2 regions of the Streptomyces sp. PH9007 genome follow, and region 1 is predicted to be linked to the other one. Evidence: riboswitches for the same ligand, from Rfam matches in the RefSeq annotation. Region 1 holds a riboswitch; the other holds the start of a gene.
The links. Region 1 has a riboswitch for cyclic di-AMP ahead of ACTFAP_RS09670 (transglycosylase family protein). Riboswitches for the same ligand answer to the same signal wherever they lie in the genome.
Positions count from the first base shown of each region.

Region 1 (7,020 bases):
ACGGCGAGGTGGCGGTGCAGGTGCTGAACGAGGCCCCGCTGGGCGGCGGCCCGCACGGCGCGCCGGCGGCGCTGCCCTCCGGCGGCAACGGGCTGCTGGGCATGCGGGAGCGGGTCACCGCGCTGGGCGGCGGGTTCGTGTCGGGGCCGCTGGACGGGGGCGGTTTCCGGGTCTCGGCGGTCATTCCGGACCGGGACAGGTCCCCGGCCGCACCCGGTGTCGGACTCGCGTCGTAGCGTCGTACGGGTGCAGACGACTCCCTCCCCTCCCCTCTTCAGCCGGGAATTCGGCGCCGACCCGTACCCCGCGTACGCCTGGTTGCGGGAGAACGCCCCGGTGTACAAGGCGGAGCTGCCCAGCGGGGTGGCGGCCTGGCTGGTCACCCGGTACGCGGACGCCCGCGCGGCGCTGGCCGACCCGCGGCTGAGCAAGAACCCCGACCGGCACAGCGCGCAGGCGCACCACAGCGGCCGGGTGGGCATCCCGGGGGAGCGCGGCGCCAATGTCATGACGCACCTGCTGAACATCGATCCGCCCGATCACACCCGGCTGCGCCGGCTGGTGGCGAAGGCGTTCACCCCGCGCCGGGTGGCGGCCTTCGAGCCGCGGGTGCGGGAGCTGACCGGCTCGCTGATCGCCTCCTTCGCGGGGCGGGGCGAGGCGGACCTGATTCATGAGTTCGCCTTCCCGCTGCCGATCTACGCCATCTGCGACATGCTCGGCGTCCCCCGGGAGGACCAGGACGACTTCCGCGACTGGGCCGGGATGATGCTGCATCCGTCGGGAAAGCGGGGCGGAGTCGGGCGCTCGGTGAAGCGGATGCGGGCCTATCTCGGCGACCTGATCCACCGTAAGCGCGCCGATCTGGGGGACGATCTGATCTCCGACCTGATCCGCGCCTCCGACCACGGCGAACATCTGACGGAGGACGAGGCGGCCGCGATGTCCTTCATCCTCCTGTTCGCCGGGTTCGAGACCACGGTCAACCTCATCGGCAATGGCCTGTACACGCTGCTGCGCCACCCCGCGGAACTGGCCGATCTGCGCCGGTCGCTGGCGGCGGGGGAGGAGGCGCTGCTGGCGAGCGCGGTGGAGGAGCTGCTGCGGTACGACGGCCCGGTGGAGCTGGCGACGTGGCGGTTCGCGCGGGAGCCGCTCGTGCTGGGCGGGCAGCGGGTGGAGCGGGGCGATCCGGTGCTGGTGGTGCTGGCCGGCGCGGACCGCGATCCGCGCCGGTTCGAGCGGCCCGATGTGCTGGATCTGGCCCGGCGCGACAACCAGCATCTGGGGTACGGGCACGGCATCCACTACTGCCTGGGGGCGCCGCTGGCGCGGCTGGAGGGGCGGGCGGCGATCGGGATGCTGCTGAGCGAACTGCCGGATATCCGGCTTGCGGTGGATCCTGAGGATCTGCGGTGGCGCGGTGGGCTCATCATGCGAGGGCTCCGCTCACTGCCGGTAGAGTTCACATCCAGCCATGTGACGCAGAGTCAGTAGTGTGATCTGTATGTGATCTCGGTGGGATCAGCTTGTGATCGCACCGGAGGGCGGGCTAGGTTCTGCGCTCAACTGCACCACCGCGCCACAGCGGCCGGACAGTACGCAGCACACCGCAGCACACCGCAGCACACCGCAGCACCGCAGTACCGCACCACCGTTTCCATGTCATTCGCACGAGAGGCAGTCACATGCGCTCCGGCACAGGTCGTCATCGTCGTCCCAAGCAGGCCCCCGCTTTCGTGGTGGCCGCGGGAGTCACCGGAGCGGGCATCGCCCTGCCACTGCTGGGCGCCACGTCCGCCAACGCCGTGACCCCCGAGACCTGGGACGCCGCCGCCGCGTGCGAGAGCGACGGGGTGTGGACCGCCAACACCGGCAACGGCTACTACGGCGGGTTCCAGATCCCGCTGGCGCAGTGGGAGGCCCACGGCGGCACCGACTTCGCCAAGCGACCCGACCTCGCCTCGCGGGCGCAGCAGATCACGGTCGCCGAGCGGATGCTGGCGGCGCAGGGCAAGGCCGCGTTCCCCGGTTGTGCCGTGACCACCGGTCTGTGGCAGGAGTACCGCGCCGGCGGCCAGGAGGAGACGGACGCCACCGCCGAGGTGCCCGGCGCCACCGAGAGCGGCATCGGCGAGGTCCTCCCCGAGGAGACGGCGGCGGACACCGAGGACGAGAAGGCCACCGGCTCCGGCGCGGACGCGACGCGGGACGCGGCGGCCGACGGGGCCACGGACAAGAGCACCGGGAAGCCCGCCGACAAGGCCACGGACGAGACGGCGGACGCCGACGCCGACGCCGGCGAGCGGGACGGCGGCTCCGCCGCCGACACCGGCACGGACGGCGGTTCCGGCTCCGGCTCCGGCCGCCACCGGGGTGAGGCCGCGCCCGAGTCGGACGCCCAGCCGGGTGAGAACACCGACGGCACCGGACGGCACGCCGAACGCCCCGCGGACCGCGACGGGGAGCGCACCGACCCGGCCACCGGCGAAACCTCCGAGGAGGACGCCGAGGCGGCCGTGGCGGACGACGCCGCGTCCGGCGCGTACGAGGTCCTCACCGGCGACACGCTCTCGGAGATCGCCGACGCGCTCACGGTGGACGGTGGTTGGCCGGCGCTCTACCAGGCGAACGAATCGGTCATTGGGGACAACCCTGACTATATAGTCCCGGGTCTGCAGCTTGAGTTGGGCGGAAAGGGCGCATAAAGGGCGGATGCGGGCGGCGACTTCCGTACCGTGTTAAGTGTGACCATCGTCTCGTTATGCGGCAATGCCGCCCGACTGGTCCGCACTGTCCGATTCCCCGTTGACCTGCGGAGACATCCCCCGTTCGGAGTCAAGCCCAGGCCGCGCCGCGATCTTCATCGTTCTTGAATCGTTAGTCGGCCTGTGTTTAGTGTCCAGCGCTCGGATTTACACACCGGGCGCCCTGGCCGTACGCCGAATCCTGCCGCCGGCCGGGGGACCACCACTGCGCCACAACCGCTTGGCAGGAGCGGGGGACCCAGTCCGTCACCCGGCGGCCGTCAGGCGGCCGGGCGGCGGAACGCCGTACCGAGACCGATCCGTTCCCCGGAACGGGCCGGACCCGGGGCGGCTTGGGGTGAAGCCGGGACGGATCCGTCCGTCCCGGCCGGGCAACTCACTGACCCGAACCCGACAGCTCACCTCGCAGGCGTCCGGTGAGAAGGATCGTCATGCTGTTCTCCGGTAAGGGCCGTCACCGCCGCCCCTCCAAGCCCACCCGTCTCGCGGCCGCCGCCGGCGTCACCGGTGCCGCCGTCGCCATCCCCCTGATCGGTGCCACCGGCGCCCAGGCCGCCTCCGTGGACACCTGGGACGCCGTCGCCCAGTGCGAGTCGGGCGGCGACTGGTCCATCAACACCGGCAACGGCTACTACGGTGGCCTGCAGTTCTCGAACTCCTCGTGGGCGGCGGCCGGGGGCACCCAGTACGCCCCGCAGGCCGACCAGGCCACCAAGGAGCAGCAGATCGCCACCGCCGAGCAGCTGCTGTCCATGCAGGGCCCCGGCGCCTGGCCGGTGTGCGGCGCCCGTGCGGGTCTGTCCGCCGGCGGCCCGGCCGCCGAGGTGAACCCGGACGCCGGCGCCACCACCGAGGCACCCGCCCCGGCGCAGGAGGCCCCGGTCGAGGAGACCCCGGCCCCGGTCGAGGAAGCCCCGGCCCCGGCCCCGCAGTCCACCGAGAACACCGACGAGAGCGCCCCCGTGGCGTCCGGCGACACCTACACGGTGGTGGCCGGCGACTCGCTGTCGAAGATCGCCGCCGCCCACGGCGTCAGCTGGCAGCAGCTGTACCAGCAGAACAAGTCGGTCGTCGGTGACGACCCCAACCTGATCTTCCCCGGCCAGCAGCTCGCCCTGTGAGCTGACCCGAAGGACCGGCGAAACGATCCTCGCGCCCGGCGCGGGGTGGCGAGCGGCAGCGCAACCTGCCGTTCAGCCGCCCCGCGCCGGGTTTTCTTCCGCTCGTAAACAAAAAGATGCCTGGCCGGAAAACCATCTCTGACCAGCGACAACACCCCCAGCGGCACAGTTTGTGGCGAGCTTGTGAGCGGTGGCGCGACGGGAGCCGGTTAGGCTCAGAGGGTTTCAAGACGCCATAAGACAGACGTCCGTCCAGACGAAGGAGAACCTTGTGCCGTCCATCGACGTCGTCGTAGCCCGCGAGATCCTCGACTCGCGAGGCAACCCCACGGTCGAGGTCGAGGTTGGCCTCGACGACAGCAGTACCGGCCGCGCCGCTGTCCCCTCGGGCGCCTCCACCGGAGCCTTCGAGGCGCTGGAGCTGCGCGACGGAGACGCCGGCCGCTACCAGGGCAAGGGCGTGGAGAAGGCCGTGCTGGCCGTCATCGAGCAGATCGGCCCCGAGCTGGTCGGCTATGACGCCACCGAGCAGCGCCTCATCGACCAGGCGATGTTCGACCTCGACGCCACCGCCGACAAGTCCTCGCTCGGCGCCAACGCCATCCTCGGCGTCTCGCTGGCCGTGGCGCACGCCGCGTCCGAGTCCCGCGACCTGCCGCTCTTCCGCTACCTGGGCGGCCCCAACGCGCACCTGCTGCCGGTGCCGATGATGAACATCCTCAACGGCGGTTCGCACGCGGACTCCAACGTCGACATCCAGGAGTTCATGATCGCCCCGATCGGCGCCGAGTCCTTCTCGGAGGCCGTGCGCTGGGGCGCCGAGACGTACCACACCCTCAAGTCCGTGCTCAAGGAGCGCGGGCTGTCCACGGGCCTTGGCGACGAGGGCGGCTTCGCCCCGAACCTCGACTCCAACCGCGAGGCCCTCGACCTGATCATCGAGGCCATCCAGAAGGCCGGCTACACCCCCGGCCAGGACATCGCGCTCGCCCTGGACGTGGCCGCCAGCGAGTTCTACAGCGACGGCGTCTACACCTTCGAGGGCAAGACCCGCACCGCCGAGGAGATGACCGCGTACTACGCCGAGCTGGTCGAGGCGTACCCGCTGGTCTCCATCGAGGACCCGCTGCACGAGGACGACTGGGAGGGCTGGCACACCCTCACCGTCCAGCTGGGCGACAAGGTGCAGATCGTCGGCGACGACCTGTTCGTCACCAACCCCGAGCGCCTCCAGCGCGGCATCGACTCCGGCACCGCCAACGCGCTGCTGGTGAAGGTCAACCAGATCGGTTCGCTGACCGAGACCCTGGACGCCGTCGAGCTGGCCCAGCGCAACGGCTACCGCTGCATGATGTCGCACCGCTCCGGCGAGACCGAGGACGTCACCATCGCCGACCTGGCCGTCGCCACCAACTGCGGCCAGATCAAGACCGGTGCCCCGGCGCGCTCCGAGCGGGTCGCCAAGTACAACCAGCTGATGCGGATCGAGGAGATCCTGGACGACGCGGCCGTCTACGCGGGCCGCAGCGCCTTCCCGCGCTTCCAGGGCTGACAACCCCGGCCGCCGGTGCCACCGTCCCCGCCACCCGTCCCGTACGGTGGCGGGGACAGCTGTTGGTGCGGGACGGCGTGACGGGGAGGCTGATGTGGCGGCGGACCGGGACCGGTTCTCCACCGCGACCCGGATCAGGGCGCTGGGCGAACAGGCCGCGGCCCGGGTCTACCGGGCACAGAACCGGCGGCTGCGCCGCCCTGTGCGCCGCAGCCGGCTCACCGGCCGGGCGGCGCTGCTGGCGCTGGTCATCTGCGCCCTGATCGTGGCGCTCGCCTACCCGCTGCGCGAGTACGTCTCGCAGCGCTCGGAGATCGGCGACGAGCGGCGCAAGGCACAGGACGCCGAGGAACGCGTGGAGGAGCTGCGGGACGAGAAGGCCCGCTGGCAGGACCCGGCGTTCGTGGAGCAGCAGGCGCGCCGTCATCTGCACTACGTACGCCCGGGGGAGACCGGCTACATCCTCCCCGCCCCGCCCGGCGCCCAGGAGGACGGCGATCAGGAGCGGCTCCGCAACCGGAGCGCGCCCGCCAACCGCCCTTGGTACGACAATCTGTGGGACGGCGTCGACAAGGCCGACCGAGCGGCCCCCGTCCCCTGACACGATGAGAGCGATGACGAACAACACCGAGAGCGACACCGCGACCGACCGCGACACCGCGGCGGTGGCGGCCCAGCTGGAACGGCTCCCGCGCGGACTGCGCGGAGTCGCGCACCGCTGCCCGTGCGGCAACCCCGACGTGGTGGAGACCGCGCCGCGGCTCGAGGACGGCAGCCCGTTCCCCACCACGTACTACCTGACGTGCCCGCGCGCCGCCTCCGCCATCGGCACCCTGGAGGCGAACGGGGTGATGAAGGAGATGACGGCGCGGCTGGCGACCGACCCGGAGCTGGCGGACGCCTACCGGGCGGCGCACGAGGACTACCTCGCGCGCCGGGACGCCATCGAGGTGCTGGAGGGCTTCCCGAGCGCCGGCGGGATGCCGGACCGGGTGAAGTGCCTGCACGTGCTGGTGGCGCACTCCCTGGCGGCGGGCCCCGGGGTCAACCCGCTGGGCGACGAGGCACTCGCCATGCTCCCGGAGTGGTGGAAGAAGGGCCCCTGCGTGAGCGCGGACGGCACGCAGTGCGCGACGGCGACGGCCGAGGGGGCGGGCGCGTGAAGGCGGCGGCGATCGACTGCGGCACCAACTCCATCCGGCTGCTGATCGCCGACGCCGATCCGGCCACCGGGGAGCTGAAGGACCTGGACCGCCGGATGGAGATCGTCCGGCTGGGCCAGGGCGTGGACCGTACCGGGCGGCTGGCCCCCGAGGCGCTGGAACGCACCCTGGAGGCGTGCCGGCGGTACGCGGCGGCGATCGAGGGGCACGGCGTCGAGGCCGGGCGGATCCGCTTCGCGGCGACCTCGGCGACCCGGGACGCGCAGAACCGCGCGGACTTCGTGGACGGTGTCCGGGACATCCTGGGCATCGAGCCGGAGGTCATCACGGGCATGGAGGAGGCCGCCCTGTCGTACACCGGTGCCACCCGCGAGCTGACCGGCGCCGGCACCGCCCTCGTGGTGGACATCGGCGGC
Region 1 is NZ_CM187440.1:2,152,385-2,159,404, reverse strand. Features, by position in the region: gene ACTFAP_RS09685 (histidine kinase) at 1-236, shown strand, start outside; gene ACTFAP_RS09680 (cytochrome P450 family protein) at 247-1,497, shown strand; gene ACTFAP_RS09675 (transglycosylase family protein) at 1,740-2,708, shown strand; cyclic di-AMP (ydaO/yuaA leader) riboswitch at 3,051-3,196, shown strand; gene ACTFAP_RS09670 (transglycosylase family protein) at 3,200-3,889, shown strand; gene eno (phosphopyruvate hydratase) at 4,161-5,441, shown strand; gene ACTFAP_RS09660 (FtsB family cell division protein) at 5,536-6,042, shown strand; gene ACTFAP_RS09655 (DUF501 domain-containing protein) at 6,056-6,604, shown strand; gene ACTFAP_RS09650 (Ppx/GppA phosphatase family protein) at 6,601-7,020, shown strand, end outside.

Region 2 (7,020 bases), 1.3 Mb from region 1:
TCCTCGGGTTCGTACGCCCGGGAAGCGCAGTACGCGGCGCTGCTGCGGACGGCGATCGGGGTGCTGGGGCCCGAGGACGGGTACGCGCTGCTGGCGACACCGGGCGGCGGCGCCGGTCCGGTGCATACGGTGCGGGGCCTGGCGCCGTACGACGGGGCGGACGGGGTACGGGCGGCGGTCGACGCGCTCGCCCCGGTGGAACGGCACGCCCCGATCACCCCGGCGCTGGAGGCGGGCCTCGCGCTGCTGACGCGGGAGCCGGACGCCGCAGAGCCGGACCGGGGCCGGCTGGTGGTGCTGATCACCGATGACGAGGACAGCGCCGGGCGGCTGGACGTACCTGCGGACGCGGCGCCGCCGGTCGCTGTCGTCTCGTACGGCTCGCTCGGCTGCGAGCACCTGTACAACCGGATGCTCATCGCCTCGGGCGGCCTGTGTTTCGACAGCTCGGGGTCGCCGGGGGCGGCGCTCGCCGGGACCCTGCGGGGCCTGACCGCGCCCCGGGAGCCGTGATGACGCGGCATCGCGCGGTACGGGCGCGGGTACTGTCGGGGCTGCTGGCGCTGTCGGTGGCGGCCGGGTGCAGCGGGGCGCCGGACCCGGGCCGGACTCCGGCCCGGCCGGACGACGGGCGCCCGCTGGTGGTGGTCAGCGGCGCGGACCTGACCAGCCGCGAGGGCGAGGGCGTACGGCAGGCGCTGATCGACGCCTGGAACGCGGACGAGGACAACCGCCCGGCCCGGCTGGTGGAGCTGCCGCGCACCGAGGACGGCCAGCACAGTGAGCTGATCGCCGCGCTCCAGTCGGGCAGCGCCGACTTCGACGTGCTGAACCTGGACACCACCTGGGTACCGGAGTTCGCCGAGGCCGGGCTCATCCGTCCGCTGGACGACACCCTGCTGGACGCCGGCTTCCTGGCCCAGGCCGCACAGGCGGGCCGCTGGCGCGAGCGGGCGTACGCCGTGCCGTTCAACACCGACGTCGGACTCCTCTACTACCGCCAGGACCTGCTCACCGCGCTCGGCCGCGAACCGGGGGAACTGCTGGGCCACGAGACGCTCGGCGAGCTGATCGCGCAGTGGCCGGGCGGCCAGGAACACCCGCTGTACGTCACGCAACTGCGCCCGTACGAGGGGCTGACGGTCAACGTGCTGGAGGCGTTCTGGAGCGTGGGGGTGGAGCTGACCGACGAGCGGGGCCGCTACCGGGGCAGCGAGGAGGAACTGCGGCGCGGGCTGAGGGAACTGCTGCGGATCGCGGACGGCAGCAAGCTGAGCGAACGCGCCCGGGAGGCGGACGAGACCGGCGCGCTGCGCGAGTTCACGGGGGAGACGGACGGCGGCGACCCGTCCGGGGTGGTGCTGATGCGGAACTGGCCGTACGCGTACCAGCACCTGGACGCCACGCTGCCGGACGGCGCGGACTTCGGTGTGGTCCCGCTGCCGGGGGCGGCGGCGCTGGGCGGGCAGTCGCTCGCGGTCTCGGCCGACAGCGCGCGGGCGGCGGACGCCGAGCGGCTGATCCGCTTCCTGACGGCGGAGCCGGACAGCCAGCGCAGGCTGCTGGAAGCGGGGTTCGCTCCGGCCCTGCGGGACGCGTACGGCATCGGGGACCCGACGGAACTGGACTGCGCGGCCGTCACGGCGGTGGCGGTGCCCCGGGCGCCGGGGGAGCCGGCGGAGGGCGCGGTGCGCGAGGTGCCGCCGGGGTATCCGGAGTTGCTGTGGTGCGCGCTGGAGGAGGCCAGGGCACGGCCGGCGAGCCCGTACTATCCGGCGTTCTCGCGCGAGTTGCGGCAGGAGGTGGCGCAACTGCTGGCCGGGAACGGGTCGGTGGAGGGGACGGCGGAGCGGCTGCACCAGAAGCTGGCGCTCGCACTGGAGGGACGCCTTTCACCGTGAGTGATCGGAAGACATCACTCCGATAACAACTGACACACCGTCAGAAACACTTGCCATGGCAGCAACAAAAATCTATGGGGTAATTTGCCATGATCCACACCTGTTTGAGGGGGGAAAGTGCCTGACTCAATTCCCGGATCCACTTGGAATTACGGCGGGCCGTCTATTAACGTTCGATAACGCAGCGCGGTCGTCTCCGCCGTCGCCAAGACGGCGGTCGTGCTGTACCGCCTAATCCACGGCACGCCACCAGCGCGCCGGGAACCGGGGAACCACCACTTGGGGTGCATCGGACGGCCCACCGTCCGTAGGAGACCTTCCTGCTCCGAACCCGTCAGCTAACCCGGTCGGCGAAGGAAGGAAAGGAGAACGCCTCCGTGGCGTCGAACCCGCACGGGTCCCACCCCGCCTACTACGGGCCGCAGACCATCGAGGACGAGCCCCGTACCGAGTGGAACCCCAGCGCCGAGACCCTGCGCCCCGTGCGCGGCCGGCACCGGGTCGCCCGGCAGCGTGGCGGCACCATGGCACGCAGCCGCGCGGTCCTCGGCGTCGGCATGTTCGCCGCCGTCGGTGCCGGCGGCATGGCCACCGCCCAGGAGGGCGGCACGGGTTCCGTACCCGGCCTCGACTCCGTGCGCTCCATCCCCGACCAGATCCCCGTCCTCGGCGACCTGATCTCCTCCCCGGAGAGCGAGCCGGAGGTGCAGGACACCACCTCGGTGACCGCGTTCACCGAGGCCCAGGACGCCGGCGAGGCGCTGCGCGCCCGCATCCTCCAGCAGGCCGAGGAACAGGAAGCCACCGCCCAGGCCGCCGAGCACGCCCAGGTCCTGGCCAGCGCGCAGAGCGACGCCGTCGCCGCCGCCGCCGAACTCGCCGAGGCCGAGCGGCTCGCCGAGGAGCAGCGGCAGCGCGAGGCCGAGGAAGAGCGTCAGCGCCTGGAGGAGGAGCGCCGCCTCGCCGAACTGCGCGCCAGCTACACCCTCCCCCTCACCAGCTACACGCTGTCCTCCGGCTTCGGCGCCAGCGGCTCCATGTGGTCCTCGACCCACACCGGGACCGACTTCGCCGCCCCCACCGGCACCCCCGTGAAGAACGTGCACACCGGCACCGTCAAGGAAGCCGCCTGGGCCGGCTCGTACGGCTACCGCATCATCATCGAGCAGGAGGACGGCACCGAACTCTGGTACTGCCACCTCTCCTCGATGAACGTCACCGCGGGACAGTCCGTCGACACCGGCGACACCATCGGCCGGGTCGGCTCCACCGGGAACTCCTCGGGGCCCCACCTGCACCTGGAGGTCCGCCCCGGCGGCGGTGACCCGATCGACCCGCTGGCGTGGCTGCGTGGCAAGGGCCAGGCGGTCTGACCGGCCAACGACCATCCCCCCACACCGCCGCCGGCCCTGGTGACTCCCCCCGACACCAGGGCCGGCGGCATACCCTGACCGCCATGAACCCCATCGGCGATCTTCAGGTGTCCGGGCTCTGCCTGGGCGGCAATGTCTTCGGCTGGACGGCGGACGAGGCCGAATCCTTCGCGGTACTGGACGCGTACGTCGCGGCCGGCGAGAACTTCATCGACACCGCCGACGCCTACTCGGCCTGGGTGGAGGGCCACCGCGGCGGCGAGTCCGAAACGGTGATCGGCCGCTGGCTGGCGCGCCGCGGCCGGCGCGACGACGTGGTGGTGGCCACCAAGGTGGGCCGCCACCCGGAGCACATGGGCCTGTCGGCCGACACCATCAAGGCGGCGGCGGACGCCTCGCTGCGCCGCCTGGGCGTGGACCACATCGACCTCTACTACACCCACTTCGACGACGAGTCCGTCGAGGTCGCGGAGATCATCACGGCCCTGGACGACCTGGTCCGCGCGGGCAAGGTCCGCGAGATCGGCGCCTCCAACATCTCCCCGGACCGCCTGGAGGCCTCGCTGGCCTTCTCCACCCGGGAGAACAAGGCCCGCTACACGGCCCTCCAGCCCCGCTACAACCTGATGTCCCGGGACAGCTACGAAGGCCCCCTCGCCGACCTGGCCACCCGCCACGGGCTGGCGGTCATGCCGTACTCGGCCCTGGCCAGCGGCTTCCTGACCGGCAAGTACCGCCCCGGCGCCCCCGTCACCAGCGCCCGCTCGACCGCGGCCTCCCGCCACCTGGACACGGACCGGGGCCGCGCCGTGCTGTCGGCCCTGGACGAGGTGGCGACGGCCCACAACACCGAACTCTCCACCATCGCCCTCTCCTGGCTGGCGGCCCGCCCCACCATCACCGCCCCCATCGCCAGCGCCCGCACCCCCGACCAACTCCCCCCACTCCTGAAGTCCACCACCGTGACCCTCACGGAAACAGACCTCACGACCCTGACAAACGCCTCGGCCTGAGGAAGCCGGTGGGTGGACGATCACATACGATCGTTCGGTCCGTTGTGGCCGAGAACTGGAGGGCGCGTGAACGAGGGATCGCGGAGCGCCGATCCGCGCCCCACGCCGTCCTCCGCCGCGGTCTCCTCCCGCATGAGCCGGCAGGCCAGCCGCAACACCGGTCCCGAGCTGGCGATCCGTCGTCTTCTCCACGCCACCGGGCACCGATACCGCCTGCACCGGAAGGTGCCCGGGATGTCCCGTCGAACCATCGACATCGCCTTCCCGGGCCCCAAGGTCGCCGTATTCGTGGACGGCTGCTTCTGGCACGGTTGCCCCGAACACGCGACGCAGCCGAAGGCGAACAAGGACTGGTGGCGCCAGAAACTCGACAAGAACATCAACCGGGACCGGGAGACGACCGAGCGATTGTCCGCCGAGGGCTGGAGGGTGCTGCGCTTCTGGGAGCACGAGAAGCCGGATGCGGTGGCCGTCCGGATCGCCCAAGTGGTGGCTGCCCGCGGGGCGGGCGAATGACAACAAGAATGAGGGAGAGATCTTGATCTGCCTCGCACCTCCGGACAGGGAAATGACCGACGTTCATATGTGAGACGTACGAGGAGACCAGTCTGACAGTGAAGGCTTCCCCGAAGGTCGCCACAGCATCCATGGCGCTTGAGGAGTTGAAGTCACCAACAGCGTCCCCGCCGCCTGCGAATGGACGGGTGAACTTGAAGGGGAGGTCCTGCAAGCACGCTCAGACCTGCTGGGGTGGCGCTGTTGCCATCCCCGAGGAGTTCATGAACACAGCCACCAATTTCTCCATCGCTACTGGGCGGGGTTCGCACCCATCTTGCTCGATGGCTGGCAGTAGTGAGTTCGCGGTTCTCGTCCAACAACCGCCAGCAGTAGTCGTTCTGGCCACCGCACCTTCTCTGAAATCCTGGAGGGGCCTGGAGGTCTCAATCGCCAGGCTGGCCAAGGTGACTCAACGGCTTTTGCGTTATGCCTCGCGAAGCCGGGGGACAGCGCTCCGAAGAGATGGCCTTCACCAGACAAGCACCTTTCGGTACCATGCGCCGAGGGGGATTTCGGTTGGGGTGGGACGAGGCAGCGCATCCTCGTACGAGGCTTGAGAAGTCCTGTCACATGCCGCTGCGCAGAGCACACAGACGAATCGACCGCACAGGGCTGACCGGGTACGGAGCGTAAAAAAGATGGAGTTCGACGTTGCTGCTCCCGACCCTGCCGGCATGGTGGCGTCCCTCAGTTCACTCGGCTACTCCCTTCCTGCCGCCGTCGCAGATCTCGTGGACAACAGCATCTCGGCAGAGGCCAAGAACATTGACATCGACTTCACATGGGATGGACCGGGTTCCTGGATTGCGGTGACGGACGACGGCAGGGGGATGACGGAGCCGGAGCTGGTGACCGCCATGACGGTGGCGGCCCGCGGCCCGTCCACCGAGCGGAGCGCCACGGATCTCGGCCGTTTCGGGGTGGGGTTGAAGTCCGCTTCCTTCTCCCAGTGCCGCAAGCTCACCGTCGCCACCGTCAAGGACGGGATTTGGCACGTTCGGACGTGGGATCTCGGTGTCGTGGAGCTCTGCAAGGAGTGGCGGCTTCTCCGTAACTCCGGCGACATGACCACGACTCGCCTGCGTCGGATCGCAGGAAGTATGCAGCACGGGACTGTCGTCCTTTGGGAGCACCTCTCCGGCTACCACAACACCGCTGTGACCAGTGACGACGAAAGGATGCAGTCCCAGTTCTATACGGAGGCCGAGCGAACTCAAGCCCACCTGTCAATGGTCTTCGCCCGCTTTCTGCAGCGTCCTGCCCGGTGCCGGATCCGGGTGCGCGGCTCCGAACTTTCCCCCTGGGACCCGTTCCTGTCCACGCACCCATCGGTACAGCGGGTCCCCTGGGAACCGTTGCCGCTGGGATCGGAGTCGGTGCGCGTGGAGCCCTTCGTCCTCCCGACAGCCCAGCGCCTCTCGGGGGCCGAGTATGAGTCGGCTGCCGGGCCCAGGGGATGGCTGGGGCAGCAGGGGTTCTACGTCTACCGACGTGACCGTTTGATCCTGGCCGGTGACTGGCTGGGGATCCGCGGGCTGCGGTGCGAGGAGAAATACAACCTCGCGCGGATCGCGGTGGACATCCCTGCGGAGACCGATGTCGACTGGGGCGTGGATGTGCGCAAGGCGAGCGTGGTTCCCCCCGTCTCCTTGCGTCGTCACTTGGAGAGGATCGCCAGGTACACCCGTGAGGCCGCCTCACGTTCCGCACGACAACGTGGTCAGGTGGTGTCGCGAGCGCATGGTAGCCCCCTGAAGTTCGCCTGGAACGTGAAGCGTCACGATGGCCGGATCGTTCTGCGTATCAACAGAAAACACCCTTTGGTGGAGGCCGCGATGGATTATCAGGGCGGGAATCCGGACGTTCTCCGCTCGATGATCCGCCTCTTGGAGGAGACGGTCCCGGTCACAGCGCTCCGCATGCTCCACGAGACCGACACGGTTGACGACCCCGAACCTTTCGGCGGCCCGGGGCCGGCCGCTCCGGAAACCGTCGCCATCGCCCGCCAGGTGTACGAAACACTCCTTGGGCAGGGCCGCTCTCCTGAGAACGCCCGGGGAGTGCTCAGCTCCATGTCTCCCTTCGACGAGCAACAAGGTTTCTGGAACTCCTGACCCACCTGGTAGTCCCCACTCCCAACCGATCCGGCCGCAGGAGGTCGCTGTGAGCACCATC
Region 2 is NZ_CM187440.1:3,429,410-3,436,429, forward strand. Features, by position in the region: gene ACTFAP_RS15690 (caspase, EACC1-associated type) at 1-513, shown strand, start outside; gene ACTFAP_RS15695 (extracellular solute-binding protein) at 513-1,901, shown strand; cyclic di-AMP (ydaO/yuaA leader) riboswitch at 2,120-2,269, shown strand; gene ACTFAP_RS15700 (M23 family metallopeptidase) at 2,279-3,274, shown strand; gene ACTFAP_RS15705 (aldo/keto reductase) at 3,358-4,287, shown strand; gene ACTFAP_RS15710 (very short patch repair endonuclease) at 4,354-4,803, shown strand; gene ACTFAP_RS15715 (ATP-binding protein) at 5,484-6,959, shown strand; gene ACTFAP_RS15720 (Z1 domain-containing protein) at 7,009-7,020, shown strand, end outside.
Region 2: another riboswitch for cyclic di-AMP. It lies ahead of ACTFAP_RS15700 (M23 family metallopeptidase); the one in region 1 lies ahead of ACTFAP_RS09670 (transglycosylase family protein).